Regions from separate parts of the Litoribacillus peritrichatus genome, predicted to be linked through region 3. Evidence: predicted binding sites of a transcription regulator. Region 3 holds the regulator's gene; each other region holds the start of a gene.
The links. Region 3 encodes FNR, which switches genes on or off when oxygen is low (the NO sensors DNR and NnrR bind a similar motif). Its sites were predicted from a motif close to TTGATNTANATCAA; they were not measured.

Region 1 (7,869 bases), on a different contig from region 3:
CGTGTGGGTCTTGATGTTGATGATGGTGACGTTGCTGATGATCGTGTTATTCATGCGAGCTTTGCTCAAACCTTTGTCGGATATGGAGCATCAAGCCAACGCCATTTCAAATCGGGACTTTCAGACCATTCCTTTACCAAAAGCCAGAGAGCTTCGTCGGGTTGTGATGGTTATGAACGGCATGGCTGAAAAATTGGGTCAGCTTTTTTCTGATCAGGCGGAGATGACTGAACAGCTCAGGGAAATGTCTTATCGGGATTCCTTGACCGGTTTGTCGAATCGCCGGGATTTCGTGGCTCATTTTAAGTCGTATCTGGACCCTCGGCAGGGATGTCAGAGCGGAGCTTTGATCCTGATCGGGGTACGCGCATTTGATAAGTTTAATCAGGAGCACGGTACTGGAAAAGCCGATGAGCTTTTGGTTCAGATATCCAATCAAATTAAAGAGTTCAGAAAAGACCACTCTAAGATTGTTACGGCCCGTTTAAAAGGGGCTGAGTTTGGAATCTTTATACCGGACATTGACCGGGAATATGCGTTTCAGGTGTTGCAGCAATTGTTCAAACAGATATCAATGCTGGAGTCGGTTGCGAACCAGCAAGATATGTTAGATCGAATGCACATCGGCTTGGGTTACTTTTCCGATGTGGGTAACCAGCCGATTCCTTCCACAGGCGAACTGATCAGCCTTGCGGATCAGGCGTTGCGTCGAGCGCAAGGTCGTGGGCGAAATTGCGTACTTATGTTGTCGATGAATGACTCCAAAGAAGCTGACGGTGTCATGGGCGATCAAGCATGGCGCAGCTACCTTGAGCAGGTCATGGATCGACGTGCAGTGAAACTGCTGTATCAGCCGGTTAAACAGTTTGGCATCAGTTCCGCGCTGGATTATGAAGTGTTGGCCAGAACGGACTACAAAGACAGCTTGGTGACAGCCTCATTATTCTGGCCGATGGTAGAACGTTATCAGTGGACCGAAGCGTTCGATCGCTTGATCATCACGAAAGCGATGTCGTTGATGGCCAGCCAGCCGAAAGATCTGAGGTTAACCATCAATGTGTCACCGAAATCGCTGGTATCGCCGAAGTTTGTGGCTTGGTTAAAGCAGATTGCTCATGAAAATAAGGCGTTGTCTAACCGGATTGTGATCGAAGTCTCCGAGTATGCACTGCATCATGATGCGGAAGCCATGATTAAGCTGTCTAAAGAGCTGACAGACAGCGGTATGCATATGGCGATTGATCACTTTGGTGCAAGTTCTGGCACATTCAGTTATCTTAACCGCATAAAAGTGGATCACCTGAAAGTGGACAGAAGTTACATTCGTGATGTGCATCTATCGAAGGACAACCAGTTCTACATTCGGTCGCTGGTACAAATTGCCCATAACCTGGATATTAAAGTGTATGCAGAAGGCGTGGAGACGGAAGAGGAGTACCAGGTGCTCAAGTCTCTGGGATTGGATGGTGCAATAGGGTACTTATTTGGTAAGCCAGTAGGTGAACCGCAGTAGTATATTCAGTCAATAAATATCATATAAAATAAAGAAATGGAGCGAGTAATGGAAAGAAAAACCTGGTATGTAGCTGCCTCGGGGGTGGGAGTTTTGGCTTTCTTATTAGTCCTCTTAGGCTGGTATTGGAGTTCAGAGCCTGATTCGTTTGATGTTGTGCAAAGCTCTTCTGTGTATGCAGAAAAAAACGGTCAGAATCTGGTAACAGGCTCAGTCACGACTTATACATTGATTGAAATCATCGATACTTTGTTGAACAAATCGGGCGGTTATATTTCCAACGATGTGGTGCCGCCGGGCCTAATGATGGACAACATGCCGAACTGGGAATTCGGTGTCTTGGTTCAGGTACGGGACATTGCCAGGGCTTTCCGAAGAGATTTCAGCCGCTCACAGTCCCAATCTACCGAAGATAAGGATTTAGCTAAGGCTGAGCCTTTGTTGAACTTTGATCATCGAAGTCGCTTTTTTCCATCTTCCGAATCTCAGTATTCAGATGCGAATAACTACTTAACGTCTTACTTGGGACGCTTGGCAAATCCAAACAAACCGGAAGCGCAGTTTTACGCTCGGGCCGATAATTTAGCGCGTTGGTTATCGGATGTTGAAACTCGTCTGGGCAGTTTATCTCAGCGTTTAAGTGCTGCGGTGGGTAAGCCAAGAATCAATACTTCGTTAGCGGGTGATACCGTGACTCAACCGTCAACGCCAATCGCAAACATTGAAATTGTACAAACGCCTTGGCTTGAAATTGACGATGTGTTTTATCAGGCGAGAGGCACCAGCTGGGCGTTGATTCAAATTTTGACGGCCATTGAAACGGACTTTCGTCCTGTTTTAGAAAAGAAAAACGCCAAAGTGAGTCTGCAGCAAATTATTCGTGAACTTGAAGCAACTCAGGACTCAGTGTGGAGCCCGGTAATCCTTAATGGAGAGGGTTTTGGTATGCTGGCGAATCATTCTTTGGTGATGGCGTCTTATATTTCCAGAGCGCACGCCGCTATCATTGATTTAAGGTACTTGCTCGAACAGGGCTGATTGGTATGAGGTCAGGGCTGCTCAAGACTGTTGAGCAGCTTATCCGCAAGGTACAGTAATCTGACTGCCTGCTCTTTTGGCAGAGTATCGCGATAGGCGTGCTCTGCAATCTCTTTTATTTCTTCTGCAATTCGCCGAGTATTTTCTGCAAGGTTAGCCGAACTATCTGGGGTTTCGTTTGACTGAGGAGTCTGTATTGGGTGGCTGATTAAATATTCGGCGAGCTGGGTGTCTATTTTTAATATGTGGTTCTTGAGCCAATTAACCAGAAACTCCTGAATGATGATGGCATCTTCAACGGACATGCTGTCCAGATCGGTTTGGCAACCATTAAGCTCGGCAATGAAAAGCTGGTGTTGCTTTTTATGCTTTTTAAGTTTGTCTGAGGGGTAACCACTTGCTTCCATCAGGTTTTCTTCCGTGGTGAAGTGGTAGCGGGTGTAATCAAATAGGCGTTGCAGAACAGAGTTGAGCTTTTCCGGTGTAAAGCTGGACTCGATGGCGTCGTGCAGTTCATTTATCAAGGCAATCAAAGTCTGATGTTGGTTATCAATCTGCTTGATACCCACGGCGTATTCTGGTTTCCAGCGAAATAACGTCATTTTCTTGCCAAACCTATCTGAGCTTATTACTCATAATACTAACCATGAACAGCAAAACTTGTATTGATTTTGATCAATGACGTATCAACTCATGGGAAGTTGGTTTATAGTCGCACTAAAATTTTTTTGATCACTCAAAATCAATAATTTAATTATAACAAACTTATTAGTACTTAATATCTAAGTGTTTTTTCGGCAGGGAAGTTATTTCTATGTTTTCGCTTTATCGTTCGGTGGTGTTATCGAGTCCTAAACTTTGGGTCTGTTTGATCATCGTGTTGTCACTTTCCGCCGTTTACTGGGGACAGTCTTTTAAAATTGATGCTTCGGCCGATTCATTAACCTTAGAAAATGATGAAGACTTGCGGTATTACCGTGAGACCGTTAAAGAGTTTGGTGCCGATGATTTCTTGTTTGTCACGTTTGCACCACACGATAACAACATCATCAGTGATCAAAGTTTGAATGATATCAGTCTGATGTCGACCAAACTTGAGAAGTTAAGTGCGGTGTCTTCCGTTGTGAGCATTCTTAATGTTCCTTTGCTGGATAGCCCGAGAATTACCCTGACTGAATTATCTCAGGGCATGCGAACGCTTATGACGCCGGGAGTGGATAAGCAGTTGGCATTGAAGGAGTTCAAAACCAGCCCGCTTTATAACCAGCTTTTGGTGAGTGAAGATGGCAAAACAACGGCTTTGCAAGTCAGTCTGAAACGGGACGATGAATACTTTCGCCTTTTAGATCGTCGCAATCAGTTGCGGGAAGAGATAGGTACGGAACCGGATAATCTTGTTAAGCAACAGGCGTTGGACAAGGCTTCACTTGAATTTGCGGAGTATAACGCTGAGCGTTTAAAACGTGAAAGCCGAATGATTGAAGATGTCAGGTCGATACTGGCAGAGCATCGTGGCAATGCAGATATCTTCCTTGGCGGCGTCACTATGATTACCTCAGACATGATTAGCTTCATTGAGGATGATCTGCTGACTTTTGGCATTGGTGTGGTGTTATTTCTGATCGCTATGCTTACTGTTATTTTCAGAAAAGTGCGCTGGGTGGTGATTCCGCTCATGAGTTGCTTATTAACCAGTCTGTGGTTGGTTGGTTTACTTGCTTTTCTTGATTGGCGGGCAACGGTGATTTCGTCTAATTTTGTGTCCTTAGTTCTGATCATTACTATGTCCATGTGTGTTCATTTGGTCGTACGGTTCAGGGAACTGCACCTGGAAATGCCAAATGCCAGCCAGTTTCAGCTGGTGGAAGCGACTACGCGTCGAATGATCCAACCTTGTTTTTACACCTCTTTGACCACCATCGTTGCGTTTATGTCGCTGATTTTCTCAGACATTCAGCCCGTGATCGGGTTTGGCTGGATGATGGCAACCGGAGTGGGGTTGGCGTTTCTCCTGACCTTCATTATTTTCCCTGTTTTAATGTTGTTGCTGTCGGTCGATGAGCCTGTTGAAGAGCACGATTTTACTGAATCTTTTACTTTATTCTTTGCCGGTATTACTCAACGTCATTTTAAGTTGATTGCTTTGTGTTCAGTGATCATGACCGTTATTTCTGTTTATGGTATTTCCCGACTTGAAGTTGAAAACAGTTTCATCGGTTACTTTGATTCGGAAACTGAAATTTATCAGGGAATGTCGGTGATTGATCAGGAGCTGGGTGGCACAACGCCTCTGGACATTATTATTTCGCCTGATGAGGGGTTTCAGGGGTTTCTGGACTCTTTGAAAGAGCCTATGTTTGAAGATGTTGAAGCGGACGATGCTTCTGAGACCGAAGGGAACAGTGATGATTTAGCCGTGGCCGAAACGTTGGATGCTGAAGACGAATTCGATGAAGATTTCGATGATGAGTTTGATGAAGACTTTAGTGAGGGTTTCGGTGATGGCTTTGGTGAAGCGGATGACATGAATACGCCAAGTTATTGGCTGAACACCAAGCAGCTTGCCAGATTAAAGGAGGTTCATGAGTATTTGGAGTCTTACCCGGAAATAGGCAAGGTGTTGTCTTTGAGTACGGTCATGGATTTGGCGACGATGCTCAATGATGATAAGCCTCTGAGTGATTTCGAATTGGCGTTGGTGCGAACCATGGTGCCGGAGGATGTGGCCAGTATTTTGATTAAACCGTACCTGTCGGATGATGCCAATAAAGTTCGAATTACCATGCGAATCATTGACTCTGACCCTGATTTAAAACGCGATGCATTACTGACTAAAATTAAGCAGGATCTGCATGAAAAGTTTGGACTGGAAGCAGAGCAGTATCGCCTGACGAATATGATGGTGCTTTACAACAATATGCTGCAAAGTTTGTTTACTTCCCAGATTGAAACTTTGGGGGTGGTATTTCTGGCGATCATGATTATGTTCTGGATCTTGTTCCGTTCTTTGTATTTAGCGGTGGTGGCGATTGTGCCTAATATGTTGGCTGCGGGCTTGGTGCTTGGCATTATGGGGCTGACGGGCCTGCCTTTGGATATGATGACGATTACCATTGCTGCGATTACGGTGGGCATTGCCGTGGATGACACGATTCATTACGTTCATCGATTTAAAGAAGAGTACAGGCTCGATCATGACTACTTTGCTGCAGTTCAGCGTTGTCATGGCAGTATTGGTAAAGCCATGTACTATACTTCAGTCATTATTGTGGTGGGCTTTTCGATATTGGCGTTGTCTAATTTTGTTCCGACCATCTATTTCGGTTTACTGACCGGTTTGGCGATGATGGCGGCAATTTTTGCGGCACTGACTTTGTTGCCGTCTCTGTTGTTGATGTTTAAACCTTTGGGAAATAACACAAAATAACCTAAATGAAGTTCAGCTTCCTGAAGGCTGACCGATATCTATAGGGCACTTTCGGAAGTTGCTTGAAAACTGTATTGGTTTATAAGGTGCATTTGCGTTTAAAGCACATTTGTATTTTAGGCGCATTTGCGTTTAAGGCATAGATAAGCAACGGGTCAGCATGGAATAGATAAACGGAGCGAAGTTTGAATAACTTAGAAACTTTGATTTTGATTAATGTCATCGGATTTGTGATCCTGCTGACTGTTACCTTTATCGCAGGGTGGTGGTTTTTAAAGAAGCAGGCCAACATTGTGTCCCGTGAGGCAGTGAAATCCGCGCAGCAGGAAATAAAAAAAGCTAAGCAGCAATTGATTAAGATGAATAAACAAATGCTTAGTCAAATGAACAAAGAATCCAATGAGGTTGATCTGGAATATTCCCCGGTCGTCATTGATGGCAAATCCATTCGTGCGGTTGAGGAAATCTACAAGGCGTTTGTGGTTTGGGGCAAAAACAGTGCTGACGGTTCCACCCGCATTATTAAGATTGGTGCTCAGGCGCTGGCAGGCATGCACTCGGTTAAGCAAGAAGAGCATGTAAAGCGTTTTTATGACGATACCCGAAAATTGCTGAAAATGGCGACCCAGCTTGAACATCAGATTCAGTTTGATGCAGCCTATCTGGATGAAGAGCTTATTCAGGACATGGAAAAGATGGCGGCTCAGGCGGTGAGTTTAAGTGAAAACCTGTTGGACTCGGTGAAACGGGCTGCAGATCAGGTGAAAAGCACGGCAGCTAGGGAAAACCTGAAAATTTACACTTCCATGGAGCGTGTCGCTCAATCCATTGTGAACTTTCATCAGGTGGAATATAAGAATTTTGTGAAGCAGAACCTGGCTAAGAAAGTACGTGATCTGAGGACGGGTATGAGCTTGGCAAGTGAGGAAATGGAAGAGTAGTTTTTTTGTTCACAAAAAAGCCGGAATAACCATGGTTATTCCGGCTTTTTTATAACAAGCTGAAATTACTTCTCAGCGTTGTTGTATGCTTCAATTGAGTCAACGATGGCTTTCTTAGCCGCTTCTACGCCGTCCCAACCTTCAACTTTAACCCACTTGCCAACTTCAAGATCTTTGTAGTTCTCGAAGAAGTGTGCAATCTGATCGCGAAGCAGTTGCGGAAGATCCGTGATGTCTTCAACGTCATCGTACATTTTAGTCAGTTTCGTGTGTGGAACTGCAACTAACTTAGCATCTTCACCGGCTTCGTCGGTCATGTTCAGAACGCCAACCGGACGGCAGCGAATGACTGAACCTGGAGCTACCGGGTAAGGAGTTACAACCAAAACGTCCAATGCATCGCCATCATCCGCAAGTGTCTGTGGGATATAACCATAGTTTGCTGGATAGAACATAGGCGTTGCCATGAAGCGGTCAACCATTAGCGCGTCATACTCTTTTTCAATCTCGTACTTGATTGGAGAGCTGTTTGCTGGGATTTCGATCGCTACGAAAACGTCGTTAGGCACATCCTTGCCTGCTGGAATGTTGTTGTAACTCATAATCTATTCCTGAACTGATGCTAGTTTGAGGTTAAAAATAAAGCGGTGATTATAGAGGCTGTCGAAGTGGAATCCTAGTGCAGTTGAATAAAACATCGTCTCTGGCATATGATCTATCCATAATCGCTAAAAAGGATCGACAAATGGTCGACAAAAAGAAGACGAAATCGGGGAAAACTTCCGAAAAGGTGCTTGCTGATGAAGATCAGGGGGCAGAGTCTTCTGTTCAGGACGCGCCTGAGTCAGAAACCAGTGAAACGGGAAGCCGTTCTTCGTTCGTTCGCAGATTGGCGGAAGACGCGCTGAAAATGGCGTGGAAAACGGGTGTTACTTCGTTAAACAAAGCAT
Region 2 (7,869 bases), on a different contig from region 3:
ACACTGGTGGATTGCAGCTACAGCACTGTTACTGTCCGCTGGAAAAACAACACGGGAAACATCAGACATCTCAGAATTCATAGCTTCACAAAAGGTTGAGTCCTGATGGCTCTGTTCATTTTTGCCATTTTCCCATAGGTGCGAAGTCGCAATTACCGGAACCGAAAGCCAGGTCAGAGGTTGTCCGAGCTCTTTCTTGTGTCGGGAAAAAATAATGGATTGCCTTAATGCTCCTAGCATTTTTACGGCAAAGGCTTCGTAGCTGACAGCGATATTTAGTCCTTTACGATTGGCTAACACAGCAGAAATGACCGCTTCCTCATTCAAAGCAGTAATTACAGCACCGTCTAATGCCTCATCCACCCCAACTTCAGGCTCAGTCACCCGATGTTTTAATTTCTTCAACGTCTCAATAAAACGATTCGAACTTAATTCATCCGGATTTCCTACGCGGGCTCGTAATTCAGGATTTAACGAGACAAGTTCAGAAAAGTATCGATCCAGAGCTGCAGTGGGCGAGTCGATGGAAGCTGTGTCCTGAAAAGACAAATTTGGTAACTGAACTTTAATGGGAGATAGCTGATTACTTGAATCATGTTCTTTTTCTTGCCCCGACGCGGCATGATTATTGAGCACACCTGCAGCCCGACGCCATACCGGTTCATCGATAAAAAGCGCCTTAGCACTGAGATTGAAGAGATCCCTGGCCTCCTCATCCTTACTTGGGTTTCCGGGTAATGGCGTGCCATGTGCAGGGTTGGTTCCTGCCCCATAAAAACCATAGCCTTTCTCAGTCTCTGCGATACCATAAGGCAACTTTACAGGGTATTTCAGCTCTCCCGCCTTAATAAGCTCGGCAGAGTGTTTCAAAGACGCTTCCTGACTCAAAATTTCAAGCGCAAATGCACCGGGATCTCTACCATCAAATACATTTGGCTCAAACCCATGCAGCTTCAAATGTTTTATAAAGTAGTCCGCCCCCCCTAACTGCTGGCTGGTGGTACGCTGATCAATTCTACGGCCATTGGCTATCATTATCGGAGCGACCAGGCCACAATCTTCAGCACGCCACCACCTCGGAGACCAATCACTGCCCCTTTGCTCTTCGAACGCTCCGTCACTTAAAAACGCGACCAGCTTTTCTTCTGGCAAAGGCTGATGAACGTATTGCAAGCCAGCAAAACCTAAATAGCCGCCTTCGATTGTCGCGCCCGCTGTATGAGCATTAACATGGCTGCCAATAGGGGATTCAGGTAACCCACCGTTCATTATTCGATAACTGTAGAAATCCCTGACAAAGCGAGTCAGTCCCTCATTGTTTAAGGCATAACGATTAAGGTGGGCTTGGGAGCTTCTACCCAACAACAAATTAACCGCATCAATTGCCGCGACACAATGCCCCTGCCCCATCAACCAATCTCTGCGCTCCCCGGTAATGGCGTTTGCAGTGAGAAACCCCACATACGCAGGTACCATATTCAATGAACCTCCGGTATGACCCTGAGGATCACGTTTAAACTGCTCCAGTCTCAGAGGTGTGCCGTCTAACAACACTTCTTTTGCATACGTCATATGAGCCACAAGCCACATAGCCTGATTGCAAACGATGTCTGCAGCCTTGAGTAACGGCACCACGAATTCAAAAGAAAGACCTAACCTTTTGCAGGTTTCATTCAGTTTCAATATGGTCTCATCGCTGTGACGAACCACACCCACCCCTTTGGACCATTCGGCTATGAGTGAAGAGCTTTGACACAATTCCATTGCAGATAAATCACGCATATTAAACCCTTAAAGACCCGTTAATATGTATAACTTAGCTAAATAAAAGAAGATTGGGGATGAGGGAGATCAATTCAGATATAAAAAAACGCATCATGACCCACTTTTGAACTTGGGTAATCAATGCGCTTTTTCAGTTTTACTATTCCCAGACAAACTTGCCAGACTCACTTTCCTGGCTAACTTTCATCACTAATAAACGGGCAGCTCGACGTCTTTAAATATTTCGTCCAGCTCTGCTTTGCTGTGGCAGGCTATTGCAGCATCCACCGTTTCACGCGTCAGGTGTGGAGCAAAAGACTGAATGAAGTCATACATATACCCACGGATATAAGTGCCTCTGCGAAAGCCGAGCTTGGTGACACTGGCAGCAAATAAGTGGCTTGCGTCCAGACAGACCAAATCAGAATCCGCCTCTGGATCAACGGCCATATGGGCCACAATACCAACCCCTAAGTTCAAACGCACATACGTTTTAATAACATCGGCATCCGCTGCGGTAAACACCACTTTTGGCTTCAAACCTTCTTTTTCAAAGGCTTCATCCAGTTTTGAACGCCCGGTAAAACCAAATACGTAAGTAACAATCGGGTATTCGGCCAGTTCTTTCAACGTAAGCTTGTCAATTTTCGCTAGAGGGTGATCTTTAGGAACCACAATAGAGCGATTCCAGCGATAGCAAGGCATCATGATCAGGTCATTAAACAGAGAAAGCGCTTCGGTTGCTATTGCAAAGTCCACCGTACCATCCGCCGCCATCTCAGAGATTTGCATCGGTGTTCCCTGGTGCATGTGCAATGCTACATCCGGAAAGCGCTGTATAAAGCTGCTGATCACAGGCGGTAAAGCATAACGGGCTTGCGTATGAGTCGTTCCAATCGCCAAGTTGCCTTTGCTCTCATCACTAAACTCAAGGGCCACTTGTTTAATGCTTTCTACTTTACGAAGTACTTCACCGGCTACACGGATAATTTCTTCACCGGCAGGGGTGATATGAGTCAGGTGTTTTCCGCTTCTTGAAAAAACCTCGACACCGAGCTCATCTTCCAGAAGTCGAATTTGTTTACTGATACCGGGTTGAGAGGTGTACAAACTTTGCGCGGTTGCAGACACATTGAGATCGTGGTGCGCAACTTCCCAGATATAGCGCAACTGTTGTAACTTCATACACCCTCCAGATTGGTTTGTCTTGCCTAAGACTAGCAAATCTTTCAAAAATTCAGACCAGAACAATTATCAATATTGATAATAGTCCAAAACATTATAAAAATATAAGTAAATATTCTTTTTCAGAATAGATATAAAGCTATAGATTTACCAGTCATAATCAATTAATTGTCCGATATTCATACTAGACTAGACCACATAAATGGAAATACTTCTTTATATTCTTGCTGGCGCAGCCGTTGGATTGGCCGTTGGCATCACAGGCGTAGGCGGAGGTTCGTTAATGACCCCTCTGCTTTTGCTTTTTGGGTTTCCCCCGCATATTGCTGTGGGCACAGACCTTATGTACGCCTCCATTACTAAGTCAGGCGGAGTACTGGCCCATTACAAACAACAAACCATTCGTTGGCGTTTAATGGGGCTGATGGCGGCAGGAAGTTTGCCGGCTGCTGGTATCACTGTATTTTTACTGCACACCTATTTTGATGAGCCTGAAACCTACAGCCACCTACTCACCACGAGTTTAGGCTTCATGCTAATCATGACCTCGGCCGTCATTCTGTTTAAATCGCGTTTAAGGCAAAACATTGCTCAGGACATTGTTCAAACTCAGGACTTTATTACCACCAAGAAGCAAGACGTATTAACCTTCTTAATGGGCGTTTCTCTAGGCGTTTTAGTAACTCTGTCGTCTGTGGGTGCAGGTGCAATTGCCGCTGCGGTATTAATGATTTTGTATCCGAAACTGACATCCGTAAAAATTGTGGGCACCGATTTGGCTCACGCAGTCCCACTTACGCTGATTGCCGGTGTTGGGCATATCTTTTTAGGGAATGTTGATTTCTTGTTGTTAGGAAGCCTGTTAATAGGCTCTTTACCTGCCATCATGGTGGGTACGAAACTTGGCGCCAACATTCCGGACAAAGTACTTCATCCGATTCTTGCCTCTGTCTTAATGCTGATCGGCGCAAAGTACGCTTTCTTTTAAGCCTTACGCTTTTTAAACCCTTAGTTTGATGCTCCTTGCCTGAAAGAGAAAGAAATCTGGCTTGGATCATCAACAAAGCAAGTTTTTTTAAACTTTCCTGTAATCAAAGGGTTTTACTATTCACTAACAGTGAAATTGAGTCCATAATGTTTCGCCAACGGAATTTTTAGCTCCGAAGCGTACACGACTTGAAATTCTTATTTAGGATGAGTCTTTTTATCTCTCATCAATAGTCTTATTAACGATCGATTCGCGCTCGAAGATCAGGAAGTAATTAGGTACCAGAAATGTCAGAGCAGTTAGAAAACGTAAATGTGGAATCACAAGAATTATTAATCACACCGCACGGTTTAAAGAAAGACGTGCCGTTATCAGAAGCCGCAGCAAACTCAGTTGCCGAAGGTCGTCATACCATTCAGAACATTCTGGACCGTAAAGACGATCGCCTATTCCTTGTTATAGGGCCATGCTCCATTCACGACGTTGATGCGGCAAAAGAATATGCCGAGCGTCTTAAGAAACTGGCGGCAGAAGTAAGCGACACTCTTTACCTCGTTATGCGCGTTTATTTCGAAAAACCAAGAACCACCGTTGGCTGGAAAGGTCTGATCAACGACCCGCACTTGAACGACACATTCAAAATTGACGAAGGTTTGCACATTGGCCGTCAACTGTTGTGTGATCTTGCAGATATGGGTCTTCCACTGGCGACCGAAGCACTTGACCCAATTTCACCACAGTACCTGCAAGACCTGATTTCATGGTCTGCCATTGGTGCTCGTACAACAGAATCGCAAACGCACCGTGAAATGTCTTCCGGGCTATCCATGCCGGTCGGTTTTAAAAACGGCACCGACGGCGGTCTTGAAGTAGCCATTAACGCACTTCAATCAGTGGCACACCCTCACGCATTCTTGGGCATCAACCAGACCGGCCAGGTCACTATCGTTAAGACGAAAGGCAACAAATACGGCCATGTTGTTCTTCGTGGTGGTAATGGCAAGCCTAATTATGACTCAGTCAGTGTTGCACAGTCTGAGCAAGCGCTGGAAAAAGCAGACGTGACTCAAAACATCATGATCGACTGCAGCCACGCTAACTCGAATAAGCAGCCTGAGCTTCAGCCATTGGTTATGGAAAACGTTGCCAACCAGATTCTTGAAGGCAACAAATCCATCGTGGGCTTGATGATCGAAAGTCACCTTAAGTGGGGCAACCAGAAAATCTCTGACAACATGGAATACGGCGTATCAGTAACAGACGCGTGTATCGATTGGGAAACTACAGAGAATGCAGTTAAGGCAATGGCAGATAAACTGAAAGACGTTTTGCCAAAGCGTAATAGCTAATTCCTTAGCTTACTGAATTAAATACAAAAAAACCGAATGAGACATCATTCGGTTTTTTTGTATTTGCAATGAAGCAAAGAAATCAAATCTAAGCCACCCCCGCCTGTTGAAACACCTTAATAAACTCTTCCGGCTCAGGTCGGACTCGATAATTATCAGTCAAGTCACTGTAAATTAGCTCGCCTTTGCTGTTTGTAATTAAAACCGTTGGCCTGACTGTGTCTGAATCGTATCCCAAGGCCTCAAATCCTGCCGGCGTACCACCTTCCGCTTTAATCCCGAAGGCTTCAGCGGTTGCTAAATCTTTATCAACCAGGAAATTAAAAGGAACATTAAAACGATCCGCCAATTGCTGCGTATTTTCTTCCGGCTGAGGACTCACCAAACAAACTTCTACCCCCATATCAGCCAACTGCTGATACATACCAGAAATTTCTTTTACCTGAGCCACACACAGCGGGCACCAGTTGCCACGATAGAAAATCATCAGGACAGGTTTACCCTGAAAGTCCGAAGCAGAAACGCTTTTGCCATCCGATTGGTAAAGAGTGAATTCAGGCAGGGTTTGACCAAGCACCAGTTGATCATTTCTCTTCCCTCCAAAACTGGAATACCAGAATAAATATAAGCTCCAGCCCAGCCAACCAACAGCAGCCAATATAACCACTAAGGCACTTCCTTCCATATACCCCTGATAGCCGCCCGCAAAAGCCAGCATCAACGCGGGAATGGTCCAGTTAGGCAACAATGCAGACGTTCGTGCCGGAGGAACAGCAAATAAACTCGCAAAGAAAGATGCGCCAACCAAGTGCTGAATGGCAATCACAGCCATAGCCACAGAGTCGGACTGAAGATATTGATAGCCAGCCCACAGGGTGACTAGCGTTAAGTACGTACAATAACTGGAAATGAATATCGACTTGAGTTTTTGCATCTGAAAATCCTTTCATTTATTTTTATGTAAAAAGTTATTGTGTCAATTGATTAAGCAAGGTCACGAATTCACTTAAAATAGTCTGATTGCTGACGCCTTCACGCTGCCGGACTCGTGCTCCCTTTAATTGTGTTGCCATAATACCGGCCGCCACTGATGGACTCAGCGTTAAGCTCTGTTTTTGATCGACCATCTCCTGAAAACACGTCAAGAAACCATTTTCCATATCACTCATGACCGAAGAAGCCAGACTCTTTACTTCAAGTACAGCCCGCTCGTCTTCACAAAGTGTATTGACCATCAAACACCCCAAATGAGCGGTTTCACTGTCCAGAAACGATAACTGCAAAAACTGAAGCATTCTTTGGTAAGGAGGCAACTGCGCATTCAGTAACGTCATAGTAAACAGCTGCCGCGCCATTTCTGAGTAGCGCTGTAGACAACGTTTAAACAAAGCATCTTTATCGCCGACAGAGCCGTATAACGTTCCTCGGCTCACCCCCATCTCACCCAGTAACTGCTGAATGGAACTGCCGCTGAAACCATGCTCCCAAAAGTACAACATCGCTTTGGAAATAATTTCCTGTTCATCAAATTTCTGAGGTCTTGCCAATGTTTAAACTCATTATGGAACGATCGTTCCATAATAATCAAAACAAGCCTGATAAAGCAACTCAAAAGCTCATTTTTCAAACAAAACTGATCCGTTTAAGAAATCAAAGAAAAACACCACCAAACGTAGCAACTGCAATAACAACAGACCACACTGGCAGCTTGGCGATACACAATAACGCCCACACAGATAGAACAATCGCCATATCTGAAGGGCTTAGCACTGCACTCACGAACACAGGTTGATACAAGGCAGCCACCAGCAAACCCACCGTTGCAGCAACGACCCCTTGCATCGCCCCAGAAAGTAAACTGATGCTTTTAATCTTCGGCCACAAAGACAAGGTAGCAATCACAATCAACCAACCTGGAAGAAAAATGGCTGCCGTTGCAATCAGCCCATCCATCCAGCTACCTTGATAAGCCACACCCAAATAACTGGCAATAGTAAACATTGGCCCTGGAACCGCTTGAGCAAAACTGTAAGCCGTCAAAAACTGCTCAGAAGAAATGGCACTCTGTACCAAAGGTTCTGCCTGTAACATAGGCAAAACCACATGACCACCACCAAATACAAGGCCACCAGCGCGATAGAAAGTATCCACCAGCTCAAGAGAAGGAGAATAAGAAGCTAACCAAGGCAAGCCCAATAGCAAACCAGCAAAAACCACCAAACATACTGGGCTCAACCAAGATGACCCTTTCTCAACCAGAGGTTGCACCGAGGAACCACTCTGAGCTAGAAAAACTGCACCCACTAATCCGGCCAAAAATATCACCGTCAATTGTGATGACAAACCAGGTACTACCAACATAGTGACAGCGGTTATTAACGTAATAGCTGTTTTAACACGGGTAATACAAATCTTCTTTGCCATACCCCAAACCGCATCCGCAACCACAGCAACGGCCAATAGTTTCATTGCATGTAAAACGCCATTTAAGGTTTCTGTTAATGCCGAGGATTGAAGTAGCAGAGCGGCCATCACCATCAACAACACCGATGGTAGGGTAAAACCAACAAACGCAATCAGGCT
Region 3 (7,869 bases):
TGATGGCCAATGCCTTATATTTTGGTCACTACACGGGCATTGATCAGTCCTACGAGTCTTTTATCCGATGGGCCAGTTTATTCCTAACAACGCCCGTTGTGCTTTATTCTTCATTTCCGTTTTTCCAAGCCTCGTTTCGCGACCTCAAAACCCGTCACTTAACGATGGATGTACCGGTGTCCATTGCCATAGCTCTCGCCTTCTCTGCCAGCATCTGGGCCACATTCAAGGGAACCGGTGAGGTCTACTTTGATTCGGTTTGTATGTTTACCTTCTTTTTGTTGTTAGGTCGCTTTTTTGAAATGAAAGCCCGACATCAAAATTCCCAAGCCAGTAATGAGTTAATTGGTTTACTCCCAAACACCACACTGGTTTATAAAGATGGCGAATATCAGATAACCTCCACAGAGCAAATTAAACTAGGCGATCAAGTGCTGATCAAGCCCGGGCATACCGTGCCGTCTGACGCTCGCGTCATCGAAGGCACGGCGGATCTGGATGAATCGGCATTAACGGGTGAATACCTGCCCGTCTCTAAAACCATTGGCGATGAAGTCTTAGGTGGTACCGTTTGCCTGGACCATCCTTTAGTCGTTGAGATCATTAAAATCGGCCACCAAAATACCTTAAACCTCGTTGTTGAGCTGATGAACAAAGCGGAGTCTTCAAAGCCCCGCATTGCCAGAATTGCTGACACCATCGCCAGCCGGTTTGTCGCTGCGGTCTTGATTACGGCCGTCACTGTTTGGGGATGCTGGATGTTTATCGACCCGGATAAAGCCTTTTGGATCGCCTTATCCGTGCTTGTGGTTACCTGCCCCTGTGCGCTTTCGCTGGCCACACCAACGGCTATTACCGCAGCAACTTCCTCCCTTAAACGCTCAGGTCTGGTGATCACCAGCACACACGTACTGGAAACGCTACCAACCACCACCGATGTGTTGTTCGATAAAACCGGAACGCTCACCCAAGGTAAGCTCACCATTGCGGATGTAACAACCGTCGATCAATTGAGTAAAGAAGAAGCCTTGGATATAGCGGCGAATCTTGAAGCCCTTTCAGAACACCCTATTGCCAGAGCATTCCCAAGTTCAACCAGCCCAGCCACAGACGTAGTTATCACGCCAGGTGGCGGCTTATCCGGGGTGATTGACTCAGAAACCTATCATATCGGCCATGCAGAGTTCATTGCACAACAACTGAATTCATCCGAAGTAAAATCGCCAGACTCCAACCATTGGGTCATACTGGCCAACCACGAACAACCGCTGGCTTGGTTCAAAGTAGAAGACACCGAACGAGAAGATGCCATCCAGGCAGTGACAGAAATGACCGAACGTAATCTTCAGGTTCATATGCTGACCGGTGATCGCTCTCAAGCGGCAAAGATCATAGGTGACAAACTCCAAATACCTAACATCCACTCGGGCTTATCTCCGCAAGAGAAACTCGACAAGTTAAATGAGCTGCACGCTCAAAATAAAAAAACGCTCATGATTGGTGATGGCATTAATGACATTCCTGTATTAGCTTCAGCAGGCGTATCCATTGCAATGAGCGAAGCAACAGATTTAGCCAAAACCAAATCGGATATGGTGCTCATGAACGGAAAACTGACAGCCATATCCAAAGCATTTGAAATAGCCGTTAAGTGCAGAAAAGTAATTAAACAGAATTTATCGTGGGCTTTATTGTATAATCTGATTGCTTTACCGCTGGCCGCCACAGGTTACATTCCACCCTGGGCTGCCGCGATAGGTATGTCCACCAGCTCTCTGGTGGTAGTACTTAATGCCGTTAGGCTTCGTAATATTTAAACCAACGAAGCTCAAGGCAACTCAATCAATGCTAATCGCGCGTTAAGAGGTTTCAAGTGGACAGTATTTTATTCCTGATCCCTATTTCGATTATTTTTTTAAGCATCGCTGTTATCGCCTTGGTGTGGAACATTAAGAGCGGTCAGTTTGATGACCTTGAATCACCAGCACATAAAATTCTGTTTGATGACGACGACGAACTCCTTCCTGATGATGCAAAACCTACGCAGAAAAAATAACCCTCCAATCCATTATTGCCTGATCTTACCTATATGACCCCAGATACACTTTCTTTTGCAGCAGCTTTTTTAGTCGGACTTTTAGGCGGTGCACACTGCATCGGCATGTGTGGCGGAATCACCGGCGCTTTCGGCGTCAACACAAAAGGTTCGATCAAAAATCGCCTGGCTTTATCACTGAGTTTTAATAGCGGAAGAATTATCAGCTACACCCTTGCCGGGGTTCTGATTGGTTTAATCAGCACCTTCTTTACCGACATCAACCCGATGATAGGCATGGTACTCAGAATCATCGCAGGGGTCTTTATCATCCTTATGGGGTTATACGTTGCAGACTGGTCTCGTGCGATTACCTCCATTGAAAAAGTTGGCCAGTTTATTTGGAAGTTTATTTCACCTCTGACCAAACCGTTTTTGCCGCCATCCAATCCACCCAAAGCACTGATGCTTGGCTTACTTTGGGGATGGCTTCCGTGCGGCCTGGTTTACAGCACCTTAGTTCTTGCTTCAGCCAGCCCAACGGTCATGGGTTCAGCCTCGATCATGTTTGCTTTTGGCTTGGGTACTTTACCGACCATGCTTTTAACCGGAATGCTCGCTTCACAGCTGACGAGTTTCATTCGAAATCAAAGTGTCAGGTATGTGGCTGCTATACTTATGATACTGATGGGCGTGTGGATTATTTTTGGTAACAGCCAACACATCTTTGGACATGGAAATCATGCGGGTATGGATCATTCGGCCGGAGGTCATTCAACCGGAGATCATTCGAATATGAATCATGGTAATCCAAATGACACGATTGACCATTCTAATATGAACCACTCGGAATCAACTGGCACGATCGATCATTCCAGCATGGATCATTCAGAAATGGATCACTCAAACATGGATCATGGCATGCAAGAGAGCCAGGTTGATCACTCTAAGATGGATCATTCGAAAATGAATCATTAACGTCGCAAAAAACGACCAAATGGTTATAATTTAGAATCACTAATTATTTGATTTGTAAGCCGATGAAATATCCTTGCACTATTTAAGTGCTTTATTGGTTTACTCGCATGTGATATAAAACTCAAAAATTCTTAAAGAAGATACAGAAGATGTCACAAAAAACCTTAAATTCAGTCAAAAGCTGTGGAACGGCCGTTAGCTGCCAGGATTGTACTCTAAGTTCATTGTGCCTTCCTATTTCGCTGGACGGGCACGACGTCGACCGATTAGATGCCATCATCAAACGCGGCAGACCCTTCCAGAAAAGTCACACCATCTGGCGACAAGGCGATGATTTTCAATCGGTTTTAGCAATCCGATCAGGCAGTGTAAAAAGCTTTGTTACCAGCCCATCCGGAGAGGAGCAGATTGTTGGCTTCCACTTTGCCGGTGAGCTGATCGGTTTAAACGGCTTATTTAAGAAGAAGTATCCAATCTCGACCGTTGCCCTTGAGACAACGACCGTTTGTGACATTCCATACGACAGCTTAGACGCACTGGCAGACGACTTACCAGAGCTGAGAGACCAGATTCTTCACAGCATGAGTCAGGAAATATCTGAAGATCAGCAAATGATGCTGCTTCTGAGCAAAAAAACCTCAGATCAGCGTTTAGCTACGTTCTTGGTTTCCCTCTCTGAGCGTTTTCATCGCCGAGGCTACTCTGCAACGCGTTTCAGATTAACCATGTCCCGAAACGATCTCGGTAACTTCCTGGGGTTAGCGGTTGAAACCATTAGCCGTATTTTCAGTAAATTCCAACAGCAGGAAATCCTGAGATTCATTGACAGCAGCAGAGACATCGAATTGCTGGATATGGACACACTTTACGAACTTGCTGACTTGCAAGACAGCGTACAAAGACCTTGCGGCAGTAAATCCGCCAGTTAAAGCCTGTTGATAACGACAAAAATATAAGCCCTTTCGGGCTTATATTTTAAATTGCGTTCCTCTCAAATTCAGTCAGTAATTACTTCATAGCAAGGAACGTACTTGCTGCCCGGCAACTTCATCCGCTTCTGCCGAACAAAAGATTTTAATAACTTATCCAGCTTTTGCATCAATACTTTATCACCGTGCAATTTAAAGGGACCGTGCTTGTGTATTTCAGCAATGCCCTGTTCTTTTACATTACCCGCAACAATACCCGACATTGCCCGCCGTAGCTGTGATGCCAACTGATACGGAGGTTGATCCATATGCAAATCCAATTCGGACATAGTTTTATGAGTCGGCACAAAAGGCTCCTGAAATACCTCATTAATCTTCAGTAACCAATTAAAGTAAAATGCATCCTGAATGGACTTCCGGTGCTCTTTCACCTCAGTCATTCTTTCATTTAAAGTAATTGCTAACTGCTCAGGATCAGCAATAATAATTTCATATAGCTTCTGGGCTTCAGGCCCTAACGTACTGCCAATAAACTCATCGATTTCAATAAAGTAATCCGCAGACTCTTTGGGGGCCGTAAAATACACAGGAAACGCTTGTCCGTGATCACTGCCCATCAGCACGCCGAGTAAATACAAAATTTCTTCAGCCGTACCGGCGCCACCAGGAAACACAACAATCCCGTGGCCCAAACGAATGAACGCCTCCAGACGCTTTTCAATGTCCGGCATGATGATCAGCTCGTTCACAATCGGGTTTGGCGATTCTGCTGCAATGATGCCCGGTTCCGTAAGACCTATGTACCTCGGGGTGCGGATTCTTTGCTTCACATGGGCCACGTTTGCGCCCTTCATCGGCCCCTTCATCGCGCCCGGACCACAACCGGTGCAAATATCAAACCCCCTCAGGCCCAACTGATAACCCACTTCTTTGGTGTAATCATACTCAACACTGCCAATGGAGTGTCCTCCCCAACAAACGATAATGTTCGGGTCCATCCGAGCTTTTAGCGCATTGGCTTGCCTTAGAGTATGAAAAACAGCCTCTGTAATTTGAGCCCCATTGCCTTCCTGACCTAACTCGTCCAAATCAAGCTGAGTACTCAGGTAAATGATATCTCTCAAGACCGAATATAAATTCTCTTTCACCCCTTGAATCATTTTTCCATCTACGAATGCTCTTGCAGGTGCATTCTGAACTTCCAGACACGCGCCTCTCGCCTGGGGCACAATATTGATATCAAAATCGCGATATTGATTTTCAAGCTGTTCTATATCGTCATTATCAATACCGCTGTTCATGACCGCCAACGCACATCGGCGGAATATTTCGTACATTTTTCCTTTGTTTAAACCACTGAGTGTATTCACCTCGTTCATGGACAAAACATCCACACTACCAACGGGTGAAAGCACCGAATAATCAATTACTTCTGACGGCATAATGCTCTCCTTGCCAGTACATCCAATATTAAGTTTAGTCGATCTCATCTAAGCCTTGATGATCACCTTCTTTCACAAAGTGCTTATTCATTAAGTCAGCTAACGTTGCAGCCCATACTTTAAAATCATCCAGGTCCTGTTGGTTACCTGCTTCACTCCACCCAATGGAAATTGAGCGGGCCATAATGGAAACAGCAAAAAGTGATTCCGAATATTTTGAAGTTAACTGCATTATGTGGGCTATTATTTCTTCCTGAAGTTCATCTTGCTTTATGTACCAGCCCCAACCATCTATGGGTTTATTTTCATTCACCCCGTCCAATGGTTCGGACTGATCATCACTTCGTATCAGCATCCAGCCGGTTTTTACGCCTTTGAGCGGTACATCCACAAAGCTGTATGAGGCCCCTTCATGGCAGTTTTCTTCTACCCTGCCAGATACATTAATGACTGGATATTTCATTAATTTGACTTTAATGCCTGAGACAATCGCTTGCTGCCGAAGTTTCGCGATTCTTCTGTCATGCTTTGAAGGCATAATCCACATGATTGATCCAACAACCATCAAAGCCGCCATTAACGTTACTACCATCCACACTTGCATAATTAACCGTACCTTTGAAAAACAACTAAATTGATCTAACTCAGGGTAAAGATCGAGAATTCAGGTGAAACTCGAAGTTGAAACATTAAACACTTACTTCAATAATAGAATCATAGACACATTGGATGGTCTACTTAGAAATAAGTTAAATTCTCTTGGTTTCGAAGAATTGAATGAATTAATGTCGAATTCATCGAATCAGACACTGGAGTTCATTGAGGATACCTGTATGTCCAGTTATAACACAATCTTATTAGCCATTGATTTATCGGACGAATCGGAAAAAGTCATAGAGCCGGCAAAGAGATTCATCACCGCTTTTGACTCCAAAGTTCATGTTCTGCACACCATAGAGCCCTTTGCATTTGCTTTTGGTGGCGATATCCCATTTGATGTCATTGAGGTCCAGGATCAACTGATTGATCATGCAAAACAAAACCTGAAAAAACTCATTGAAAAGACAGAACTTGAAACCGTCGAGATGGACGTCGTGGTAGGTTCGGTTAACTCAGAAGTTCACCGCAAAGCAAAAGAGATTGGAGCGGATCTTGTGATTGTTGGCAGTCATGGCCGCCACGGTTTGGCACTACTGTTAGGGTCTCATGCATCAGACGTGATTCACCACGCTGAATACGACGTACTGGCTGTAAGGATATAACCACTCAGAACCAAAGACTTACGCTTTTAGTCGCTCAAATGGACCACTTCAGATCAATCACGTCAGCTAAATTAACCCAGACTTGTTCTGAAGTGAATCCAAAAAAGACTGAGTGAAATGTATAACGCTCACTCAGTCTTTTAGCCGCTTATTCACCGCCGGCCATGGCCTCCAGTTCCACCCAACGCTCCATCATGTCTTCCAGCGTTTGCTCTGCCTTGGACATTTCTTCCAGCTTGGCGGTTACGTATTCATGGTCTTTTTGATAGAAATCAGCGGCCGCCACTTCTTCCTGCAAAGCTTCGACCAACGTTTCTTGCGCTGCTAACCGATCAGGTAACTCATCCAATTCCCGCTGAATTTTATAACTTAATTTTTTGGGTTTTGCTTTGTCAGGTACATTATTTTTAACCACCGCTTCTGACTCAACCGGCGTTTTCGTCTTATCTGACTTACCGGAGTCAAGGTGTTTAAATTTCCCCCCTGATCGCTGCCAATCAGTAAAACCGCCGACCAATTCCTCAATCTTGCCATTTCCGTGGAATACCAACGAGTTACTGACCACATTGTCTAAGAACGAACGATCGTGACTGACCAAAAGAATCGTACCGTCAAATTCCATCAGAAGTTCTTCCAGCAGCTCCAGCGTTTCCATATCGAGGTCATTGGTCGGTTCGTCCAACACCAGAACATTGGCAGGCTGACTGAATAAACGCGCCAACAGAACCCGGTTTTTTTCACCCCCGGAAAGTGCTTTAACAGGCGTTCTTGCCCGTTCCGGAGTAAACAGAAAATCACCCAGGTAACCAATAATATGCTTAGACTGACCACCAATGGTAATGCTGTCCCGGCCTTCTGAAACATTATCAATCACCGATTTTTCAAGTTCTAATTGACTACGAAGCTGTTCAAAGTAAGCCACTTCCATTTTGGTGCCAATTCGAACGGAACCTGAATCCGGCGCCATTTGACCAAGTAATGCTTTCAACAGAGTACTTTTTCCTACGCCATTGGGGCCAATTAAGCCAACTCGATCCCCTCGCATTAAAAGAAAGTTGAAATTATCAAATATTTTTTGGTCACCATAGGAATGACAAACGCCTTCCATCTCCGCCACCAATTTGCCAGAACGATCGGCTGAAGAAATCGAAAATGACGCCTTACCAACGCGGTTTCTACGTTCACTGCGCTCATTTCTCATGGCTTTCAGCGCTCTTACCCGA
Region 4 (7,869 bases), on a different contig from region 3:
TTCGACATTGAAGCGGATCGGCTCGCACCCAATGATTTGATTAAACACATTCTGAAAGCGCGGGTGGATTTGATCTGGAACGGTGGCATAGGTACTTACGTTAAGTCTACGGAAGAAACCGATGCGCAAGTGGGGGATCGGGCAAATGATTCGTTACGCATTAATGGCTGTGAATTGCGCACTAAAGTGATTGGCGAAGGCGGGAACTTAGGGTTTACCCAGCGAGGCAGAATTGAATTTGCTTTAACCGGTGGCGCCTGTTTTACAGACTCAATCGATAATGCCGGTGGGGTGGACTGCTCTGACCACGAGGTTAATATTAAGATATTGCTTCAACAGTTGATGGAGCAAGGTGAGCTGACGCTGAAGCAGCGTAACGACATGTTGGTTGAAATGACCGACGAAGTGGCCAGTTTGGTACTTAAGAATAATTACAGGCAGGCCACCTCTATTGCCAATGCTTCCAATCGCAATTTCACACGCATTAATGAGTACGCACGATTCATCAGTGAACTGGAAGACAGTGGCAGACTCAATCGGAGTCTGGAATTCCTGCCAAATAATGAAGTGCTGGATGAACGACGGAAGATTGAAGTGGGTCTGACCCGGCCGGAGCTTTCAGTGGTGATTTCGTACGCGAAAAATGAACTGAAAGATTCATTGTCAGAGGCCGACGGCTTTGATGATGATTACGTATTGCGTGAGGCTCTGCATGAATTTCCTGTGCGTTTGCAGGAGCGCTGTTACGATCAAATCATGTCTCTTGGGCTAAACCGGGAAATTGTAGCCACTCAGTTGGCCAATGAGATTGTGAACTTGATGGGTGATCTGTTTGTACACCGTATTCGCAAGTCTACCGGGATGCCGGACGGTCAAATTGCCAAAGCCTTTATTGTGGCAAGGGATGTGTTCCGTCTAAGAAATTGGTGGCAGGCCATTGATGATCTTGATCATAAAGTGCCGAGCGAACTGCAATTCAGTTGCCATGAAAGATTGATGCGATTGATTCGTAGAGCGACTCGGTGGTTTTTACGCAATACCAACCTGGATCAGCCTCTCGAAGATTTAGTTAAGATGTATCGTCCAGTGGTGGATACCTTGTATGATCATTTGGATGAACACTTATCAAACTCAGTCAGAGATGAATGGGTGTCTCAGAAACAGGAATATATCGAGGCCGGCATTCCAGAAAATGTTGCCCGGTTTATTTCAGGTACACCATCTTTGTACGGTTCATTGACCATTTGTGATGCCGCTCGTGAAACTAAAAATGATGTTGATACCACGGCCGGGCTGTTTTTCAGTTTGCGTCATAAATTGGGGCTTCACTGGTTTATCCAGCAAATTAATGGCTTGTCTGTGACGAACCATTGGCAAGGTCTGGCTCGTGAGGCGCTGATGGACGATCTCGATTGGCAGCAGAAAGCCTTGTTGGTTCATATAATGAACTGCGAAGTGGCCGAAGGAGAGGATCAACACGTCAGTATGTGTCTGGTTAATTGGTTCGATGAAAGCAGTCCGTTGGTGAAGCGTTGGCTGACGTTGCTGAACGAAGTTCGAAACACGGATCACCCTGAATTGGCTATGTTTACTGTTGCTATGCGTGAGTTGAGTAATCTAGCTCATGTGTAGTAATGTTTCGGTTTATGAAAAGATCAAGAAACATCATTGTCAGTTTGAATATACCAGCGGATGAATACCTCCGTGTTTATAGCGGGGTGGCCCGCACTGTCGTTACTCATAGTATTGATGGACGCTCGGTGCGGTTTCCTGCCAATATTTTACAGCCCTTTGTGACGCGCGAGGGTATTCGTGGTCGGTTTTGTATTTTCTTTACGGAAGAAGGCAAGTTCGACCGAATAGAGCGTGTATAAGGGTGACTCAAAAAAATCATCGTCTTTGAGTTTGAAAAACAAGCTCAAAGACGTGGTGACAACGCTCGAAAATAGTTAAACTAGCCTACCTCTTTGAAACGCCTTAAAAATCAGGATTAAAACTCATCATGTTATACCCAATTCTACGCTCCATGCTGTTTAAATTATCACCAGAAACGGCTCATGAGCTGACACTGGAAGGTTTGCAAGCACTAAGCCGTATCGGCGTTGCTGGTTTGTTAAATCAGAACGTGGCATACAGCCCTGTGGATGTGATGGGTATTGAATTTCCTAACCCGGTTGGCTTAGCAGCGGGACTGGATAAAAACGGTGAGTGTATCGACGGTTTGGCTGCACTGGGCTTCGGGTTCATTGAAATCGGTACCGTAACTCCGAGACCACAACCTGGTAACCCTAAGCCTCGTATGTTCCGTCTGCCGGAAGCCGAAGGCATCATCAACCGTATGGGCTTCAACAATAAAGGCGTTGATTTTCTGGTTGAACAGGTTAAAAAGGCCAAGTTCAAAGGCGTTCTGGGTATTAATATCGGTAAGAACTTTGATACCGCCGTGGAAGACGCCAATGAAGATTACGTGACTTGCTTGCGCAAAGTATATGATTACGCAACGTATGTGACGGTGAATATTTCTTCACCAAACACACCTGGCTTGCGTAATTTACAAATGGGTGATTCGTTGGAGTCCCTGATCAAAGCAGTAAAAGAAGAGCAAACTAAGCTGGCAGCAGAAAAGAATCGTTATGTTCCGATTGCGGTTAAGATCGCACCAGACATGGACGATGAAGCCATCGAGTGGGTCGCGAAAACGTTAGTAAAACATAAAATTGATGGCGTGATTGCAACGAATACCACCATTGCCCGTGAAAAGGTCGAAGGTTTGGAGTTTGGTGATGAACAGGGAGGTCTAAGTGGCGCCCCGGTGTTTGAATCATCAACACAAGTGACTGAAAAGCTTGCGAAAGCTCTGGACGGTAAATTGCCAATCATTGGTGTTGGCGGCATTAACAGCAAAGAAACAGCGGCCGCTAAAATTGAGGCCGGTGCAAGTTTGGTTCAGATCTACAGTGGTTTTGTATACGAAGGCCCCGCGCTTATCAAACAAGCCTTTGAAGGGGTAAATGAAGCTCGCCGCGCTATTGTGAAAGCTCAGGGTGAATAACAAAATTACCACGAGCGTCTTTATGTGATTCGCTTGGGTTAAATTCGTTAGAATAATCAAAAAAAGCCGTCCAATCTCATGATTGGACGGCTTTTTTTGGGCTTGCTATATCCGCTTCAGCTGTTTGGTATTTTAAATCAAATTCAGCAGAGCTTTGCATCCATAAGCAAAAATTGCCAAGGCTATTACGCCACCGAAATACAAAGCCATTGCATCCCGAAACGGGTGTTTTGGCTTAAATTTATCTGCGTGGCCGTCACTGGTTTCAGGGATGATTTGTTTCATAGTTTAATACCCATCCTTGATGCTGGTTTTACCACTGAAGGTTTTGTAGTTATATACGTTGTAAGCAATGATTATCGGAATAAAAATCAAAATGCCGACCAGGGTAAAATAGACCGATTTGTCAGGCGCTATGGCTTCCCAGATTGTGAGCCTTCCTGGAATGATGTATGGAAATATTCCTGCAACTAAACCGGCAAAGGCTGTGCTGAAAAGCCCCATCACATAAGCAAGCGGCTTTAAGCCCGGTTCTTTATTGTCATTCAGTAATGACCACAGCTTATACGCGAAATATACAGTTAAAATCGGCATTGGCGCCAGCCATAAACTGGTTGGCCAATCTAACCAGCGTTCTGCAATTTTAGGTTGTTCCAGCAGCATTTCCACGCTGACCATCGCCATAAAGAATAGCATCGCGACCAATAACACTTTTGCCAGCTCTTTCACTCGCTGTTGTAAGCCGTTTTCGGTTTTTCGGATCAACCAACAGGCCCCTAAAAGGGCATAGCCAACCACCAGGGCAATGCCCGTATGAATTGAAAACGGAGTTAACCATTGAACAGGGTCATCCATGGTTTTTGGTGACGACATGTCGCCAACCAACGCGCCTAATATTAAGCCCTGACAGAATGTTGCTAAGGTACAGCCAATGGCAAAACTGATGTCCCACCATTTACGGCTGCTGTCTGCTTTGAACCTGAACTCAAATGCCACACCCCGAAAGATCAACGCGATCAACATGAGTATGATGGGAATATACAGGTTTGATAACACATGAGCGTAGACAACCGGAAAAGCCACGAATAATACTACGCCACCGAAAACCAACCAAGTTTGGTTGCTATCCCAGAGGTGTGCAAGACTCTTCATGGCAATGCCTTTGTCTTCCGGGTTATTCAGAAGCGGAGAGATGATGCCTACCCCCAGAGAAAACCCATCCAGCAGAACATAAACAAGAATGCCGAAGCCTATCAGCAACAAATAAACCAATGCAATGTCCATTACTTTTCTCCTTTGCCAGCAAGGTGTGTTGTTTGGTTGTGGGTGTCTATGTAATCAGACATTTCTTGGGTGTAACCAACGTCTACTTGCGCCGGGTTCAGGGTGGCAGGTAAATCCTGTTCTACTTCTGCGAGTGAATGAATGTCCGCCGGTCCTTTTAATACCAACTTGCGCATGAAGTACAAATAAGTGAAGAACAGAATGCTGTACACCGTTACGAACAATGCAAGTGTGAAAGCAACTTGTTGCGCAGGCAGAGGAGAGACCACCTCAGTGGTTCGCACCAAACCTTGCACAAGCCAAGGTTGGCGGCCGACTTCTACCACGTACCAGCCCGCCAAGGTCGCAATGACGCCTGCAGGAATCATTAAGACAGAAAACTTCAATAGCGGCCTGAAGTCATATAAACGGTTCTTTTTACGTGCGATTAAACCGGCAATGCCGAGTAATAGCATTAATCCGCCTAACCCCAGCATGATTCGAAAAGAGAAGAACACAACAGAAACAGGAGGCCGATCTTTCGCAGAAACTTGGTCGAGACCAGCGATTTCGCCGTTTAAATCATGAGTGATGATCAAACTGGCGGCCTTGGGGATGGTTATTTCATAGTGGTTGGTTTCATTTTCCTGATCAGGAATGGCGAATAACCGCAAATCAGCTCCTTTTTCAGTTTTCCAAATGCCTTCCATTGCCGCCAGTTTTACTGGTTGGTGTTCTGCGACATTCAGACCGTGGAAATCGCCGACGATGATTTGTATAGGTGCCAGAATTAATACCGCTGTCATAGCCGTTGAAAAGCCTACTTTGGCAAACTCAATGTGTTTCTTTTTCAATAGGTAGTAAGCATGAATCCCGGCGATCAATAAAGACGCAGAGAGGCAAGTTGCAAGCAGCATGTGGGATAAACGATAAGGAAATGAAGGATTAAATATCACTTCTATCCAGCTGGTTGGATGGAAAACCCCATCAACGATCTCATAACCGGCGGGTGTGTGCATCCAGGAATTGGCTGCCAAAATCCAAAAAGAAGAAAATACGGTACCAATGGCCACAGTACAGGTAGCGATGAAATGTACTCTGGGTGAAACCCTGTTCCAGCCGAACAACATAATGCCTAAAAAACCGGCTTCAAGAAAAAAGGCGGTAAGCACTTCATAAGCAAGCAATGGAGCAAGAACCGGCCCGACAATTTCTGAAAACTCGCTGAAGTTTGTCCCGAACTCGTATGAAAGTACAACACCGGAGACTACCCCCATACCAAAGGTGACAGCGAAAGGTTTCATCCAGAATTTGACCTGCTGCAGGTAAACGGCTTTTTGGGTTTTTAGCCACATACCTTCCATAAAGGCAATATACAGAGACAGACCAATTGTGATGGTCGGAAACATAATGTGGTAACTCACGGTAAACGCAAATTGAATGCGAGAGAGGAAGCTTGAGTCGGGTAACGAGGTCAGAAACTCGAACATAGAGTAAGCCTTTAGGTATTTCACGAGCGCTGAAAAGTAAATTCACCGGGTTACGCCAGGTGGTTTCGCACTTCGTGGAGTGGTTTATATGGTTTTTAATTGATCCTAATCAAGCAAACTGACTGTTCCTTCATTTTGGGAACGGCTTGTGCTTAATCTGTTAGAGCAAGGGGAGTGCCAATATTATTTAAGAAAGCGTTAGCGCCGATAAACACTGGCTCATGAGGATTTATTTAATATTCAACGGGCGATTGCTGGTTAATAAAATACTCTCTGTGTAAACTATCTAGACGATTTATTGTGTGTGACTGTAAAGAAGGTTTACGGTTTGGATATTGAAATTCTGTTTACAACCAGCCTTTGGGCAACGGTACTGACGGCACTGGGTGTGGCGATTTGGCTATGGACCCGCCGCAAGGAAGATTCCAGCCTACCAGCCCTTGCAGGGTTTTGTTTGTCGATGGCCATTTGGTGTTTGGGTCATATTTTTGCCTTGGAGGAACAGCCGCAATTTGCAATTCCATTGCTGCTTGCCAATCCTCTGTTACCCACCTCATTTCTTCACTTTGTCATTGTCTGGCTTAAAGATTCGGGTGTGTCAGCATTCAATTTATACAAGCGAATACCCTGGTTTTATGGCCTGGCCATTCTGGTAACGGTTGCCAGTGTAATTACCGACGGAGGTTATTTGTCGCCTTGGTTGGCGTTTCCCAGTTTTTTTCATCTGGCTTTTTCCGGTTGGCTGAACCTCGGCTATACGGTAGCCGTGGGTATATTTGCTCATATTTTATTGTTGTACGGTTTCCAACGCAGTCAGGGCAATCAACGCCGCTCCATCGTGGCTATTTTTGCGGTAGGTGCCTGGGGCTTTTTATTGGCGACGAGTTTTATTTTTCCCTCCATTCCCAGTCGTTTCTTTCCTTACCCAATGTTAGCGCTGCCCAGTTATGCCGTGCTGGTTGTTTATTCGGTGGTTCGTTATCGGCTGGTTGAAGCGAATCGCATGGTCAGTCAGGCGTTACAGTGGTTCCTGGTGCTCGTCGCTTCAATGATACTAATGTGGTTGCTGTTAGTAGTGATTGAGCCGCTGGGTCTGGAAGAGTTATCGCATGTGCCGAATTTTCAGCTTTTGGTCTACTCCACGGTATTATTATTGGTGGCTTGGTTCTTATATGAGCCAGCCAAACGCATTTCAGAGCGGTTGGTTTATCCTGGTGCCAAGATTGAGGATGCAACGCTGAACAAATGGGTCAGTCAATTGAACCGAGTCACATCCTGGCAAGATCTGGCCACAACCGTAGAAACCATGTGGTATGACCGAAGTCATCACAAAGCCGGAGTTGCTATAGTGGATGCAGACGGTGAACCTCTGGTTGATTCCGGGAATAGCACGCAGTTTACCTGCGTTAAACGTTCTCAGTGGCACTGCTATTTAAATGGCTGGGAAGACATTGCGCCTGCTAAACATTATATGGCAGAAATTCTTGCCGCCTTGTTACCCAGTACTTGCGCTTCGTTAGAGCGTTCCATCCAGCTGGCGAAAGTAGAGGCTCAGGCCGAGCGCGCCAGAATTGAGCAAAGGCACTTGATTGAACTGGGTGGGCTAACTGCTGCGATTGCTCATGAATTAAGGAATCCGTTAAATATTATAAATATGGCATCCGCCCAAACTGAGCCTGTGATCAAATCTCATATTCAGAACCAGGTGGCACGAGCTGAGCTGTTGATCAGGGATACGCTCAGTTATGCAAGCACAATAGAGCTGCATAAAACAGAGATGGACTTGATGTTGCTGATCAACCAGGTGGTTGAACAGATTCAGTCTTTGTTTAACGTTAGCATTGTTGTCCAGGCACCAGAAACGCTGAAAGGTCACTATGATGGCCCTCGAATTCAGCAGGTCTTGATTAATATTTTGGAAAACTCGGCTGCCTTTATCAATCAGCAAGACGGAGGCCGGATTTTGTTAAGCGTAGAAAAAGAAGCGGGAACAAATACGTTAATCTTGACCATACATAATAATGGCCCTCAAATTCCAGAAGAGATGCAAGCCCATCTGTTTGA

Region 1: a site for FNR is predicted at 3,217-3,230, ahead of ABD744_RS15470 (bacteriohemerythrin). Genes of this name have one in related genera too.
Region 2: a site for FNR is predicted at 1,842-1,855, ahead of ABD744_RS04665 (phosphoketolase family protein). Genes of this name have one in related genera too.
Region 4: a site for FNR is predicted at 5,905-5,918, ahead of ABD744_RS08285 (cytochrome ubiquinol oxidase subunit I). Genes of this name have one in related genera too.

What each region holds. Positions count from the first base shown of each region.
Region 1 is NZ_BAABBN010000007.1:1,281,278-1,289,146, forward strand. Features, by position in the region: gene ABD744_RS15460 (bifunctional diguanylate cyclase/phosphodiesterase) at 1-1,513, shown strand, start outside; gene ABD744_RS15465 (DUF2333 family protein) at 1,562-2,551, shown strand; gene ABD744_RS15470 (bacteriohemerythrin) at 2,563-3,153, opposite strand; gene ABD744_RS15475 (efflux RND transporter permease subunit) at 3,366-5,978, shown strand; gene ABD744_RS15480 (hypothetical protein) at 6,164-6,919, shown strand; gene ppa (inorganic diphosphatase) at 6,985-7,521, opposite strand; gene ABD744_RS15490 (helix-turn-helix domain-containing protein) at 7,665-7,869, shown strand, end outside.
Region 2 is NZ_BAABBN010000004.1:755,338-763,206, reverse strand. Features, by position in the region: gene ABD744_RS04665 (phosphoketolase family protein) at 1-1,782, opposite strand, end outside; gene cysB (HTH-type transcriptional regulator CysB) at 1,975-2,949, opposite strand; gene ABD744_RS04655 (sulfite exporter TauE/SafE family protein) at 3,152-3,937, shown strand; gene ABD744_RS04650 (3-deoxy-7-phosphoheptulonate synthase) at 4,225-5,286, shown strand; gene ABD744_RS04645 (peroxiredoxin family protein) at 5,375-6,220, opposite strand; gene ABD744_RS04640 (TetR/AcrR family transcriptional regulator) at 6,255-6,833, opposite strand; gene chrA (chromate efflux transporter) at 6,937-7,869, opposite strand, start outside.
Region 3 is NZ_BAABBN010000012.1:486,184-494,052, forward strand. Features, by position in the region: gene ABD744_RS18780 (heavy metal translocating P-type ATPase) at 1-1,817, shown strand, start outside; gene ccoS (cbb3-type cytochrome oxidase assembly protein CcoS) at 1,874-2,056, shown strand; gene ABD744_RS18790 (sulfite exporter TauE/SafE family protein) at 2,090-3,013, shown strand; gene fnr (fumarate/nitrate reduction transcriptional regulator Fnr) at 3,163-3,942, shown strand; gene ppnN (nucleotide 5'-monophosphate nucleosidase PpnN) at 4,011-5,384, opposite strand; gene ABD744_RS18805 (hypothetical protein) at 5,419-5,988, opposite strand; gene ABD744_RS18810 (universal stress protein) at 6,053-6,646, shown strand; gene ABD744_RS18815 (ATP-binding cassette domain-containing protein) at 6,795-7,869, opposite strand, start outside.
Region 4 is NZ_BAABBN010000004.1:1,548,581-1,556,449, reverse strand. Features, by position in the region: gene ABD744_RS08310 (NAD-glutamate dehydrogenase) at 1-1,632, shown strand, start outside; gene ABD744_RS08305 (DUF2835 domain-containing protein) at 1,647-1,874, shown strand; gene ABD744_RS08300 (quinone-dependent dihydroorotate dehydrogenase) at 2,003-3,052, shown strand; gene ABD744_RS08295 (hypothetical protein) at 3,185-3,337, opposite strand; gene cydB (cytochrome d ubiquinol oxidase subunit II) at 3,341-4,336, opposite strand; gene ABD744_RS08285 (cytochrome ubiquinol oxidase subunit I) at 4,336-5,805, opposite strand; gene ABD744_RS08280 (ATP-binding protein) at 6,110-7,869, shown strand, end outside.